Regions from separate parts of the Erwinia psychrophila genome, predicted to be linked through region 1. Evidence: predicted binding sites of a transcription regulator. Region 1 holds the regulator's gene; each other region holds the start of a gene.

Region 1 (4,214 bases):
CAAACATCTTCAGCTCAATCCGCAACTGACGGCAGACAATTTCCATCAGCTGGGGCTGGCCGCCGTGTGAGTTCCAGAAAATAAGCTTGCGGATCCCTGCCCGCCAGGCGCTTTTAGCCACTTCAAACCAGACGTTACCCAGCAGATCATAAGGAAGTGTTAAGGTGCCCGGGAAGTTAAGGTGCTCGTCTGACTTACCGATGGGCAGAGCCGGAAGGATCAGGACCGGCAGATTTTCAGGCATCATCTCCACCGCACGGGCGATGATGCCAGCATTGATCGCCGCATCCACCCTGACAGGCAGATGAGGGCCATGCTGCTCTACGGCCCCAATCGGCAATATGGCGATAACCTTGTCCATTTCCAGCTCGCTGAACTCACGGGTAGAGAGATCCCACCACCAGCGAGAAGAAGGCATATTCATAAAGCGTACTCTCCTGCACAGTTTTTTTCAGTCTGCGCGTTTTTACGTCCTGATTGAAGCAGCAAAATTGCGGCGGAGCGTTGCTTTTTAAGCATCAGAAGGCGGCAGAGATGACATCCACGCCTGAAACATGGTAACAATGCGAAGCGACTTTTCTCAGGGAGTTATCTGCCATGTCAGCTAAACATCCGGTGATTGCCGTTACCGGTTCAAGCGGTGCGGGGACCACAACAACCAGTACCGCTTTCAGAAAAATATTTCAGCAGCTTGGACTGCACGCAGCCGAACTGGAAGGGGACAGTTTTCACCGATTTACGCGCCCCGAGATGGATATGGCGATCCGTAAAGCGCGCGATATGGGTCGCCATATCAGCTATTTCGGCCCCGATGCAAATGACTTCGCGCTGCTGGAAAACACCTTTGTGGAATATGGCCTTAACGGCAGCGGCCAGTCACGAAAATATCTGCACACCTATGATGAAGCCGTGCCATGGAATCAGGTGCCGGGAACCTTTACGCCCTGGCAGCCGCTGCCGGAGCCGACGGACGTGCTCTTCTATGAGGGTCTGCATGGTGGCGTGGTTACGCCGCATAACAACGTCTCGCAGCATGTGGATTTGCTGGTGGGCGTGGTCCCCATCGTTAACCTGGAGTGGATCCAGAAGCTGGTCCGGGATACCAGCGAACGGGGGCACTCGCGGGAAGCCGTTATGGACTCGGTTGTGCGATCGATGGAGGACTACATTAACTTCATTACGCCGCAGTTCTCACGTACCCATATTAATTTCCAGCGCGTCCCTACTGTTGATACCTCGAATCCCTTTGCGGCCCGGGCTATCCCTTCGCTGGATGAAAGCTTTGTGGTGATCCATTTCCAGGCGCTGGAAGATATCGACTTCCCCTACCTGCTGTCGATGCTACAGGGCTCGTTTATCTCCCATATCAATACGCTGGTGGTGCCCGGCGGGAAAATGGGCTTAGCGATGGAGCTGATTATGGGACCGCTGGTCAAACGGCTGATAGAAGGGAAAAAGATTGAGTAAGCCCCGCGCACGGGGCCGGGGGCTGACTATACTGCGATAACTTCATAGCTGTGGGTAATCTCCACGCCTTTGCCCAGCATCAGCGCTACAGAGCAGTACTTCTCGGCAGAGAGATCCACCGCGCGGGAGACTGCTTTGTCGCCCAGCGCCTTACCGGTTACGATAAAATGCAGATTGATATGGGTAAAGAGACGCGGGGCCTCTTCGCGGCGTTCAGAGGTGAGCTTAACCTCACAGTCCGTGACCTCATGGCGCCCTTTTTGCAGAATAGAGACCACGTCAATGGCGCTACAGCTACCGGCCGCCATCAGCACCATTTCCATCGGGCTGGGGGCTTTATCGCCCGCATTGCCATCCATCAGCACCTGATGGCCCGATGAGGATTCTCCCAAAAAGGTCAGCCCCTCTACCCATTTAACACGAGCTTCCATAACAAACTCCTCTAATTCATTCAGTTAACGTCAGATTACGCTTTAGCGACAAAAACGGCAACGCCGCAGATTTCCCGCTATGCTGAAGCGAGACAACAGAAGACACTCATTCAAAGCTGTGTTACAAACAAAGCTGTAATATCTTCGCCAGTACTCTACATACGTGGCGAAACGGAACACCATAACGAGCCAGGCCCTGAACCGGGGTCAGGATAAATTCCCTGAAAGGGAACGCTTGACTTTTTCAACGCCTGACAGGGAACTCTGCCCCCTGTGTTTAGGCACGATGACAACAGAGGATAACAGCGAATGGTTCTCGGCAAACCGCAAACAGACCCGACACTTGAATGGTTCCTGTCACATTGCCATATTCATAAGTATCCATCCAAAAGCACGCTGATTCACCAGGGTGAAAAAGCGGAAACCCTCTACTATATCGTCAAGGGCGCGGTAGCGGTGCTGATTAAGGATGAAGAAGGCAAAGAGATGATCCTCTCTTACCTCAACCAGGGTGATTTTATTGGTGAGCTTGGCCTGTTTGAAGAAGGTCAGGAGCGCAGCGCGTGGGTACGCGCTAAATCCGCCTGCGAAGTGGCTGAAATTTCTTATAAAAAGTTTCGTCAGCTGATTCAGGTTAACCCTGACATCCTGATGCGTCTCTCTTCACAGATGGCACGTCGCCTCCAGGTCACCTCCGAGAAAGTGGGCAATTTAGCTTTCCTCGATGTGACAGGTCGCATCGCGCAAACCCTTCTGAATCTGGCCAAGCAGCCGGATGCGATGACCCACCCAGACGGAATGCAAATCAAAATCACCCGTCAGGAGATTGGTCAGATTGTTGGCTGCTCACGCGAAACGGTTGGCCGGATCCTGAAAATGCTGGAAGATCAGAACCTGATCTCCGCACACGGCAAGACCATCGTCGTCTACGGTACCCGTTAACCAGCCCCAATCCATGGCGCAACTTCGCCGTTGCGCCTTTCTCACTGGTACGGAAGGATGTGGCGCCGACTGATCTATCACCCCGAAGTTAACTATGCACTGCGTCAAACGCTGGTGCTTTGTCTCCCGGTCGCTATCGGATGGCTATTGGGTGATTTGCAAAAAGGACTGCTCTTTTCGTTAGTGCCTGCCTGTTGCAATATCGCCGGTCTCGATACGCCCCATAAACGTTTTTTCAAACGCCTGATCGTTGGCGGCACCCTGTTTGCCTTCAGCAGCTTCCTTATCCAGTATCTTGGCAATCACCAGGTTCCCTTACCGGCCACGCTTTTTGTGATGGCCCTGCTGCTAGGGGTTACCGGAGAGATCAGCCCGCTGCACGGCAGGCTGCTGCCGGCGTCACTGATCGCCGCCATTTTTACGCTCAGCCTGGCCGGGCGGATGGCGATCTGGGTGCCACCGATGCTCTATATTCTGGGCACCATCTGGTACGGCGTATTTAACTGGTTCTGGCTCTGGCTGTGGAAAGAGCAGCCAATGCGTGAGACGCTCAGCCTGCTTTATCGCGAACTCGCTGACTACTGCGAAGCAAAATACAGCATGCTGACGCAGCTGACCGATCCTGAAAAAGCGCTCCCGCCCCTGCTGGCACGCCAGCAAAAAGCGGTCGATCTGATCACCACCTGCTACCAGCAGATGCATATGCTGGCCGCCGGCCGGGATAATCATCATCAGCGCCTGACCCGCGCATTTCAGGTCGCTCTCGATTTACAGGAGCACATTGCGGTCAGCCTGCACCAGCCTGAAGAAGTGCAGAAGCTGGTTGAACAGAGCCACGCTGAGGCGGTGATCCGCTGGAACGCCCGGACGATTGCGGCCCGGCTACGCGAACTTGCCGATGACATCCTCTATCATAAGCTGCCCGGGCGCTTTTCAATGGACAAGCAGCTGCACGCGCTGGAAAAGATCGCCAGACAGCATCCTGATAATCCCGTTGGCCATTTCTGCTCCTATCATTTCAGCCGGATAAGCCGCCTGCTGCGCCACCAGCGCCCCCTTTATAAACGGGACCTGATGGCCGACCGCCAGCGCCGCCTGCCGCTGCTGCCCGCCATTAAAAGCTACCTCTCGCTGCGCTCGGCGGCGCTTCGTACCGCCGGGCGTTTTGCCGTCATGCTCACGTTCGCCAGCTCGCTGGCCCTCTTTTTTCATCTGCCAAAACCTTACTGGATACTGATGACGATCATGTTTGTCAGTCAGAACGGTTACAGCGCGACACGCGTCCGCATCCAGCACCGTGCGCTGGGCACGCTTGCGGGACTGATCGTCGCCGCACTGACGCTACGTCTTCAGGTGCCGGAGCCGATAGTGCTG
Region 2 (4,214 bases), on a different contig from region 1:
GCTGGCGTTAACCCCCTTCCGTCCCGGCAAACTGGCGCTGGTATGTGAGGGTGGCGGGCAGCGGGGCATCTTCACCGCTGGCGTCCTTGATGAGTTTCAGCGCGCAAACTTCAATCCGTTTGATCTGATGCTGGGGACCTCTGCCGGAGCGCAGAATCTGTCCGCTTTTATCTGTGGGCAGCCCGGCTACGCCCGGCGCGTTATTACCCGCTACACCACCAGTAAACTGTTTTTCAATCCGTTACGCTTTGTGCGTGGGGGACACCTTATCGATCTGGACTGGCTTATTGATATCACCACGCAGGAGTTTCCGCTGGCTATGGCGGCGGGGGAGAAGATGTTCTCCTCCGGGCGGGAGTTTTATATGTGCGCCTGCCGGAGTGACGACTATTCGCCCGGCTATTTCGCCCCTACGGCGGCTAACTGGCTGAACCTGATTAAAGCCTCCAGCGCCATACCGGGCCTCTATCGCCCCGGCGTCGATCTGGATGGTGTAAGCTATCTGGATGGGGGGATCAGCGACGCCATTCCGGTGCGCGAGGCGGTCCGGCGCGGCGCGGAAACCATCGTGGTGATCCGTACCGTCCCTTCGCAGCTGACCTATACGCCACAGTGGCTGAAGCGAGTGGAGCGCTGGCTCAGCGAGGGCGCCCTTCAGCCGCTGGTCAATATTATGCAGCTGCATGAGGCAAGCTATCATCAGACCCAGCAGTTTATTCAGAATCCGCCCGGCAACGTGACGATCGTGGAGATCTTTCCACCGCAGCCGCTGGCAAGCAGGGCGCTCGGAAGCCGGATTGCTGCGCTGAATAAGGATTATCATCTGGGTCGCCGCTGCGGACGCCATTTTCTGGCAACGGTGGGGCAATGGCTGCAGGATCAGGGTACGCTGGTCAATCAGCCGCCGGTGGTCCCTGCGGCGCCGGTAGCCAACGAGCCGGACCGTCAGGGCATCGCCGCCGCGTCTGAGGCCGGTAACGATGCGGATTACATAAAAGGATCGCAGGCATGACACCTGAATTTGTTGATACCCACTGTCATTTTGACTTTGCGCCTTTCTGTGGCAGTGAAGCGGAAAGCCTGCGGCTGACGGAGGAAGCGGGCGTCAGAAGCCTCATCGCCGTTGGCGTCTCGGCGGATCGCTTCGCCGGAGTGATGGCACTGGCTGAGCGCTATGGGCCGGTCTATGCGGCGCTCGGGATCCATCCTCTGGCGGTGGCTGATTTCCAGGAAGAGCATCTTACACAGCTGGAAGCCTGGCTCCGCCAGCGTCCCGGCAAGCTGGTCGCCATCGGAGAGATTGGTCTTGATCTCTTTCAGGACGACCCGCAGTTTGATAAGCAGGAGGCGATGCTGACGGCCCAGTTACGCCTTGCCCGGGATTACGATCTGCCGGTAATCCTGCATTCCCGCCGCACGCACGATAAGCTGGCGATGCATCTGCGGCGCTTCGATCTGCCAAGGCGCGGGGTGGTTCATGGTTTTGCCGGCAGCGAACAGCAGGCGCTGGCCTTTATTCGCGCCGGCTATTTTATTGGCGTGGGCGGCACCATGACCTACGACCGCGCGGCGAAAACCCGCAACACCCTTTCCCGTCTGCCGCTCTCCTCACTTCTGCTGGAAACCGATTCGCCGGATATGCCCGTACAGGGGTTTCAGGGCCAGCCCAACCGCCCGGAGCGGATCCTCAACATCTGGCAAAGCCTGTGTGCTGTTCGTAAAGAGTCACCGCAGGAGATCGCTGACGCCATTCGTGAGAATACCCGCACGCTGTTTCATGTCTGAATGTCTAAACTTACAGATAAGGTGCTGACGACAGGCTCGGGACACCCGGCGAAATCAACGTTGTCGGGTAAATCAGATGTGAATGTTATTATTTTAACATTCCCCTGTGCCGGGCCGGATAGATGCTAACAATGTCGTCGGTTTTCCTGCTGAGCCACGCGGTGTCGGGTAAATATGTGTGATCTTAATCACCTGTATTATACAATGTTTGCAACGATACTTTTAACCTGTGTGAATTCAATCACGGAACAGGTGCGGCCCGCTCTGTTATTATCGTAACATCACGGACGCCAATTTCCGACTGGAGAGAAGAATGACTGACGTAACTCAAGCCGCCATACGGGCGTTAAAACTGATGGATCTGACCACGCTGAACGACGATGACACGGATGAAAAAGTGATCGCCCTGTGTCGTCAGGCAAAAACCGAAGCGGGGAACACCGCTGCGATTTGCATCTATCCACGCTTTATCCCTATTGCCCGTAAAACGCTTAAAGAGCAGGGCACGCCGGATATCCGTATCGCGACCGTGACAAACTTTCCCCACGGCAATGACGATCTCAGGATCGCACTGGCAGAAACGCACGCGGCCATCGCCTATGGCGCAGACGAAGTGGATGTGGTCTTCCCTTACCGCGCCCTGATGGCGGGTAATGAGGATATCGGTTACAAACTGGTCAGCGCCTGTAAAGCCGCCTGTGAAGAGGCCGATGTTCTGCTGAAAGTGATCATCGAAACCGGCGAGCTGAAAGATCCGGCGCTGATCCGTAAAGCGTCTGAAATCGCGATCGAGGCGGGAGCGGACTTTATTAAAACGTCTACCGGCAAAGTGCCGGTTAACGCAACGCCTGAAGCGGCGGAAATCATGCTGAAAACCATCGCGGACAAAGGCATGAAGCAGTCGGTAGGCTTCAAGCCCGCAGGCGGCGTCCGCACAGCTGAAGATGCGGCGCTTTATCTGAAACTGGCTGATGACATTATGGGCAGCGACTGGGCCAACTCCCGTCACTTCCGCTTTGGCGCCTCCAGCCTGTTAGCCAGCCTGCTGAACGCGGCGGGCTTTACCGGCGCAAAAAGCGATTCAGCCTACTGAGTCGCCGGGTAAATGCCGCCAGGCTTAACGGCGCTGGTGGCTTACCTGTTTGCCTGACAGCCCTGCGCGCCGTGTTTCTCTGGCCGGGGCAGCTTTCCGCAGAGGCCCGGTTCGCCAGGGTTTTTCATTACCAGGGGGCAAAATGTACCTGCCACAAGAAATTATCCGCAAAAAAAGAGACGGTCAGGCGCTGAGCGAAGAAGAGATTCGCTTCTTTATTAATGGCGTCCGTGACAACAGCGTGTCGGAAGGGCAGATCGCCGCGCTGGCGATGACTATCTATTTTCATGATATGACGCTACCCGAGCGGGTGGCGCTGACGATGGCGATGCGGGACTCCGGGTCGGTGCTCAACTGGCAGGCGCTGAACCTCAACGGCCCGATCGTGGATAAACACTCCACCGGCGGCGTGGGCGACGTCACGTCGCTGATGCTGGGCCCGATGGTGGCTGCATGCGGTGGGTTTGTGCCGATGATTTCGGGACGCGGCCTGGGCCATACCGGCGGCACTCTGGATAAGCTGGAAGCCATTCCGGGGTTTGATATTTTCCCGGATGACAACGCCTTCCGCCGGATGATTAAAGAGGTGGGCGTGGCGATTATTGGCCAGACCAATTCGCTCGCGCCCGCCGACAAGCGCTTCTATGCCACGCGCGATATTACCGCGACGGTGGACTCTATTCCGCTGATCACCGCCTCTATCCTGGCGAAAAAACTGGCCGAAGGGCTGGATGCGCTGGTGATGGACGTGAAAGTCGGCTCTGGCGCATTTATGCCAACTTTCGAACTTTCAGAGCAGCTGGCGCAGGCCATTGTCGGCGTGGCAAACGGCGCGGGCTGTAAAACGACCGCGCTGCTGACGGACATGAATCAGGTACTCGCCTCCAGTGCCGGTAACGCGCTGGAAGTGCGTGAAGCGGTGCAGTTCCTGACCGGTGAATACCGCAATCCACGCCTGCTGGAAGTGACGCTGGCGCTGAGCGCCGAGATGCTGGTTTCCGGTGGACTGGCCTCCTCTGTGGAAGAGGCGACCGGTAAGCTCCAGACGGTGCTCGATAATGGCCGCGCCGCCGAGATATTTTCCCGCATGGTGGCTGCTCAGAAAGGCCCGGCAGACTTTATCGAAAACATGGATCGCTATCTTCCCGCCCCGATGCTCAGCAAGGCCGTTTATGCCGATGCGCCGGGCATTGTCAGCGCGATGGATACCCGCGCGCTGGGGATGGCTGTGGTCACCATGGGCGGCGGACGCCGCCGCGCCAGTGATGCTATCGACTATAGCGTGGGCTTCAGCGAGATGGCGCAGCTGGGCGATCGCGTGGATGGCGAGCGGCCG
Region 3 (4,214 bases), on a different contig from region 1:
CACGCCGTGCCAGCTGCTCATGCCGGCAGAGATCAGCGTGAACACCGCAGCCATCAGCAGGGCGGTTACCATCACCGACTTGCGGCCAACGGCGTCTGACAGCGGGCCGGTAATCAGCAAGCCCAGGGCGAGCAGGCCAGTCGAAACCGACAGAGAGAGACTGCTGGCGGCTGGTGAAACGCCAAACTCTTCAGAAAGCGCGGGCATCAGTGGCTGCACGCAATAGAGAAGCGCGAAGGTGGCAAGCCCGGCGGAGAACAGCGCCAGCGTGGCAAGGAGGTAGTCGCGCGTCCCGCGTTTAATATGTTCACTGCCTGAAACATCTGGCCGCACGGCACGGTCGCGGCTCTGTTTCAGCCCGGTCAACTGAGCAAAGCGATTCACATCCGGTTTCCTGACAGAAGGGAGAAAGTGTCAGATCACTGTAATAAGCGGTGAATATGCTGTCTAATATATTAATACTCTTAAATGATATGTTTAAAATATGAATATTGAGCTGCGCCATCTGCGCTACTTCATTGCCGTTGCCGAGGAGCTGCATTTTGGTCATGCCGCCCAGCGGCTGAACATCTCACAACCGCCCCTCAGCCAGCAGATCCAGACGCTTGAACAGCAGGTTGGCGCCAGACTGTTTGCCAGAACGAATCGCAGCGTGCAGCTCACTGTGGCCGGTCAGGCCTTTCTGGTGGATGCCCGCCAGATTCTGCACAGCGTGACGCTGGCAGCAGATAAAGCCTCGCGGCTGCACCGCGGCGATGAGGGCGAACTCAGGATCGGCTTTACCTCTTCAGCACCCTTTATCTCTGTGGTTTCCGATGCGCTTTTCACCTTCCGGCAGCGCCACCCGTCGGTGCATATTCAGATGCAGGAGATCAATACCCGTCAGCAGCTTGAGCCGCTGAATGAGGGGCGCCTGGATTTGGGCGTCATGCGCAACACGGCGCTGCCCGCAACATTGCAGCACCAGCTAATCCTGAGGGAACCGCTGTTTGCGGTAGTGCACCGGGCGCACCGGCTGGCGGGAAAAGCATCGATCTCTGTGACCGACCTGGCGAGTGAACCTTTCGTTTTCTTCGATCCCAGCGTGGGCACGGCGCTTTACAGTGACACCCTGGCGCTGCTTGCACGCTATCAGATCGTGCCGGACATCGCCCAGGAGGTAGGCGAAGCGATGACGATTCTGGGGCTGGTGGCGACCGGGCTGGGCGTTTCCATATTGCCGGACTCCTTCCGGCGCGTCCGGCTGCAAGATCTCTGCTGGATCCCGCTGCTGGAGGAGGACGCCTGGTCTGAAGTCTGGCTGGTCTGGTCAGCACGACGGGAGATGCGGGCGGTCATGCAACGGATGAAAAGCTTACTTTTACAGGCGGATGCCTGACGTTTTTTCGGGCATTACCACGATTTTATGTGCGGCTAATCACATTCCGAATCAAATATTTGACGCCGTGTAGCGAAGTGTTTCACCATGACAGAATGGTTTATTTTGAAGCGCGAAAATAAGTGGGAGCAGGGGTGTGATAACGGACGGTCAGCCTGGCCATATTGACCAGATCAAACAGACAAATGCCGGCGCAGTCTACCGGCTTATCGATCGGTTTGGCCCGATCTCGCGCATCGACCTGTCCAAAAAAGCCCAGCTCGCTCCTGCCAGCATCACCAAAATCGTGCGTGAAATGCTGGAAGCTCACCTGGTGCAGGAGACCGAGTTTCAGGATGCGGGCAGCCGGGGTCGTCCGGCGGTGGGTCTGATCCTGGATACCGTCGCCTGGCACTATTTATCGGCCCGCATCGGCAATGGTGAAATCACTTATGCGCTGCGGGATCTGAGCAGCGCGCTGGTGGTGGAAGAACTTTGCCCGCTGCCGGTAGAGGATGATGAACCGCTGCTCGCCCGTATTGTTGCCGGGATTGACGCATTTTTTATCCGCCATCAGCAGAAACTGGAGCGCCTGACCGCCATTGCCATCACCCTGCCGGGCATTCTTAACACGGATAAAGGCATCGTTCACCGCATGCCGTTTTATGACGTGAAAGATATGCCGCTGGGGCCCGAACTGGAAAAGCGCACCGGCCTGCCGGTTTACATCCAGCACGATATCTGCGCCTGGACCATGGCGGAGGCGCTGTTTGGGGCTTCTAAAGATGTCAGGGACGTGATTCAGGTGGTGATCGATCACAATGTGGGAGCGGGTGTTATCACCGGCGGCAGGTTGTTGCACAGCGGCAGCAGTACGCTGGTGGAGATAGGCCATACGCAGGTCGATCCGAACGGCAAACAGTGCTACTGCGGCAATCATGGCTGTCTGGAAACCGTCGCCAGTACTGAAAACCTGCTTGAGCTGGCCGCACAGCGCATGCACTCCTCCTCAGAAACGAGCCTGCACAACTATCCGCTGAGCCTGGACACCTTGTGCGATGCGGCGATGAACGGCGACCGACTGGCGAATGAGATCATTACCGGCGTCGGACAGAGCGTGGGGCGCGTGCTGGCCATTATGGTCAACCTGTTCAACCCACAAAAAATTTTGATAGGTTCTCCGCTTAACCGGGCAAAGGAAATCCTCCATCCCGCCATTGCCGACGCTATCCGCCGTCAGTCGCTTCCCGCCTACAGCAATGATATCGAGGTGGCCTCTACCCATTTCTATAATCTTGGTACTATGCCCGGCGCGGCGCTGGTTAAGGACGCCCTGTATAACGGTACGCTGCTGGTCAGACTGCTTCAGGGATAAATGTCCGCTTCCCAACGCAAAATCGTAATTTGTGACAAAATATTGCGCTAACGCAAGCTGCTTCGCGACGGCCTGACCTAACATTTCCCGCTTGTAATGTTAACCAGTGTTTATCATTTATGGTCAAAGCAGGCCTGGGGTGGAGCATGTTAAAGCGTTTATTTGTCACAGGCACCGATACTGAGGTCGGGAAAACGGTAGTCAGCCGGGCGTTATTACAGAAACTGGCTGAAGGGAATAAACGCACGGCAGGCTACAAGCCCGTCGCTAAGGGCAGCCAGCAAACAGCGCAGGGCTTGCGAAATAAAGATGCGCTCATTTTACAGGCATCTTCCTCTCTGGAGCTGCCTTATTCCGCCATCAATCCCGTTACGCTGATAGAGGATGAGATCAGCACCAGCCAGGATATGCCGGTCGATTACCGCTTGCTGAGCCAGGGGCTGGCCTCGCTGCATGCGCAGGCGGATCACGTTGTGGTAGAAGGCACCGGGGGCTGGCGCAGCCTGATGAACGATCTGCGCCCCCTTTCAGAATGGGCGGTAGAAGAGCGGCTGCCGGTCGTGCTGGTCGTCGGCATTAAACTGGGCTGTATCAGCCATGCGCTGTTAACGGCACAGGCCATTCAGCAGGACGGCCTGCCGCTGCTTGGCTGGGTCGCCAACCGCATCAATCCGGGACTGGCACACTACGCGGAGATCATTGCGGTTCTCAGCCAGAAGATTGAGGCGCCGCTGCTTGGGGAGCTTCCCTATCTTCCCAGGGCGGAAGGACGGGACCTGGCAAAATATATCGATCTCAACAGCGCGCAGCAGGAACGGACATAGTGTCCGCCATCATTTCAAAACGCATGGCATCAGCTTATCTGTCTTATCACCATGTAAAAAAAGCGCCCTGTGGGCGCTTTTCTCATTTAACTGCCTTCTTTACCGGACAGAGTCGGGTGACAAGGATTCATCAGCCCTGATTTAATGCGCGGCGGGTGCGGCCGGAACTCAGGTAGCCTGCGATGTAATCCTGCGAAATTTCCCCGCTGTAGCGGCCTTCTTCATCGACTATCGGCATCCAGACAAGGTTATGCTCGTAGAGTTTGGAAAGCACGACGCGGAGATTCTCTTCGGCGCGGGCGGTAACGGTAAACTTATTCAGCATATCGGAACAGGGACCGGCAGCTCCCCGCGCCTCGCGGCGTTTCACAAAGCCCAGCGGTTTGCCGTCATCGTCCACAACCGTAATAAAGCGCAGATCGTTGTCGTCCATGGTGCCAAACGCTTCGGCGAGCGGGGTGGACTTCCGCACCGTAAGGGTGGGCTGCTGATCGGTCACATCGCCTGCCTGTACTAGCAAAAGTCGCTTGAGCGTGCGGTCCTGACCCACGAAAGAGCCAACGAACTCATTGGTCGGTTTGGCCAGCAGCTCATCCGGGCTGGCGCACTGGACGATTTTCCCCTGGCCGAACACGGCGATGCGATCGCCCAGCTTAAG

What was found. The regulator CRP, encoded in region 1, controls carbon source genes, mostly activating them, when cyclic AMP is high. The targets are predictions, from matches to a motif close to ATGTGANNNNNNTCACAT.
Region 2: the regulator CRP is predicted to act here: its motif matches at 1,962-1,979, upstream of deoC (deoxyribose-phosphate aldolase).
Region 3: the regulator CRP is predicted to act here: its motif matches at 1,406-1,423, upstream of mlc (sugar metabolism global transcriptional regulator Mlc).

What each region holds. Positions count from the first base shown of each region.
Region 1 is NZ_JBCHVB010000004.1:58,915-63,128, forward strand. It holds gene AAH446_RS11420 (creatininase family protein) at 1-424, opposite strand, end outside; gene AAH446_RS11425 (phosphoribulokinase) at 598-1,467, shown strand; gene AAH446_RS11430 (OsmC family protein) at 1,494-1,898, opposite strand; gene crp (cAMP-activated global transcriptional regulator CRP) at 2,208-2,840, shown strand; gene AAH446_RS11440 (YccS/YhfK family putative transporter) at 2,898-4,214, shown strand, end outside.
Region 2 is NZ_JBCHVB010000002.1:170,831-175,044, forward strand. It holds gene AAH446_RS06910 (patatin-like phospholipase family protein) at 1-1,012, shown strand, start outside; gene AAH446_RS06915 (TatD family hydrolase) at 1,009-1,785, shown strand; gene deoC (deoxyribose-phosphate aldolase) at 2,099-2,878, shown strand; gene deoA (thymidine phosphorylase) at 3,021-4,214, shown strand, end outside.
Region 3 is NZ_JBCHVB010000001.1:506,138-510,351, reverse strand. It holds gene AAH446_RS02310 (MFS transporter) at 1-333, opposite strand, end outside; gene AAH446_RS02305 (LysR family transcriptional regulator) at 485-1,378, shown strand; gene mlc (sugar metabolism global transcriptional regulator Mlc) at 1,515-2,732, shown strand; gene bioD (dethiobiotin synthase) at 2,879-3,556, shown strand; gene osmV (osmoprotectant ABC transporter ATP-binding protein OsmV) at 3,687-4,214, opposite strand, start outside.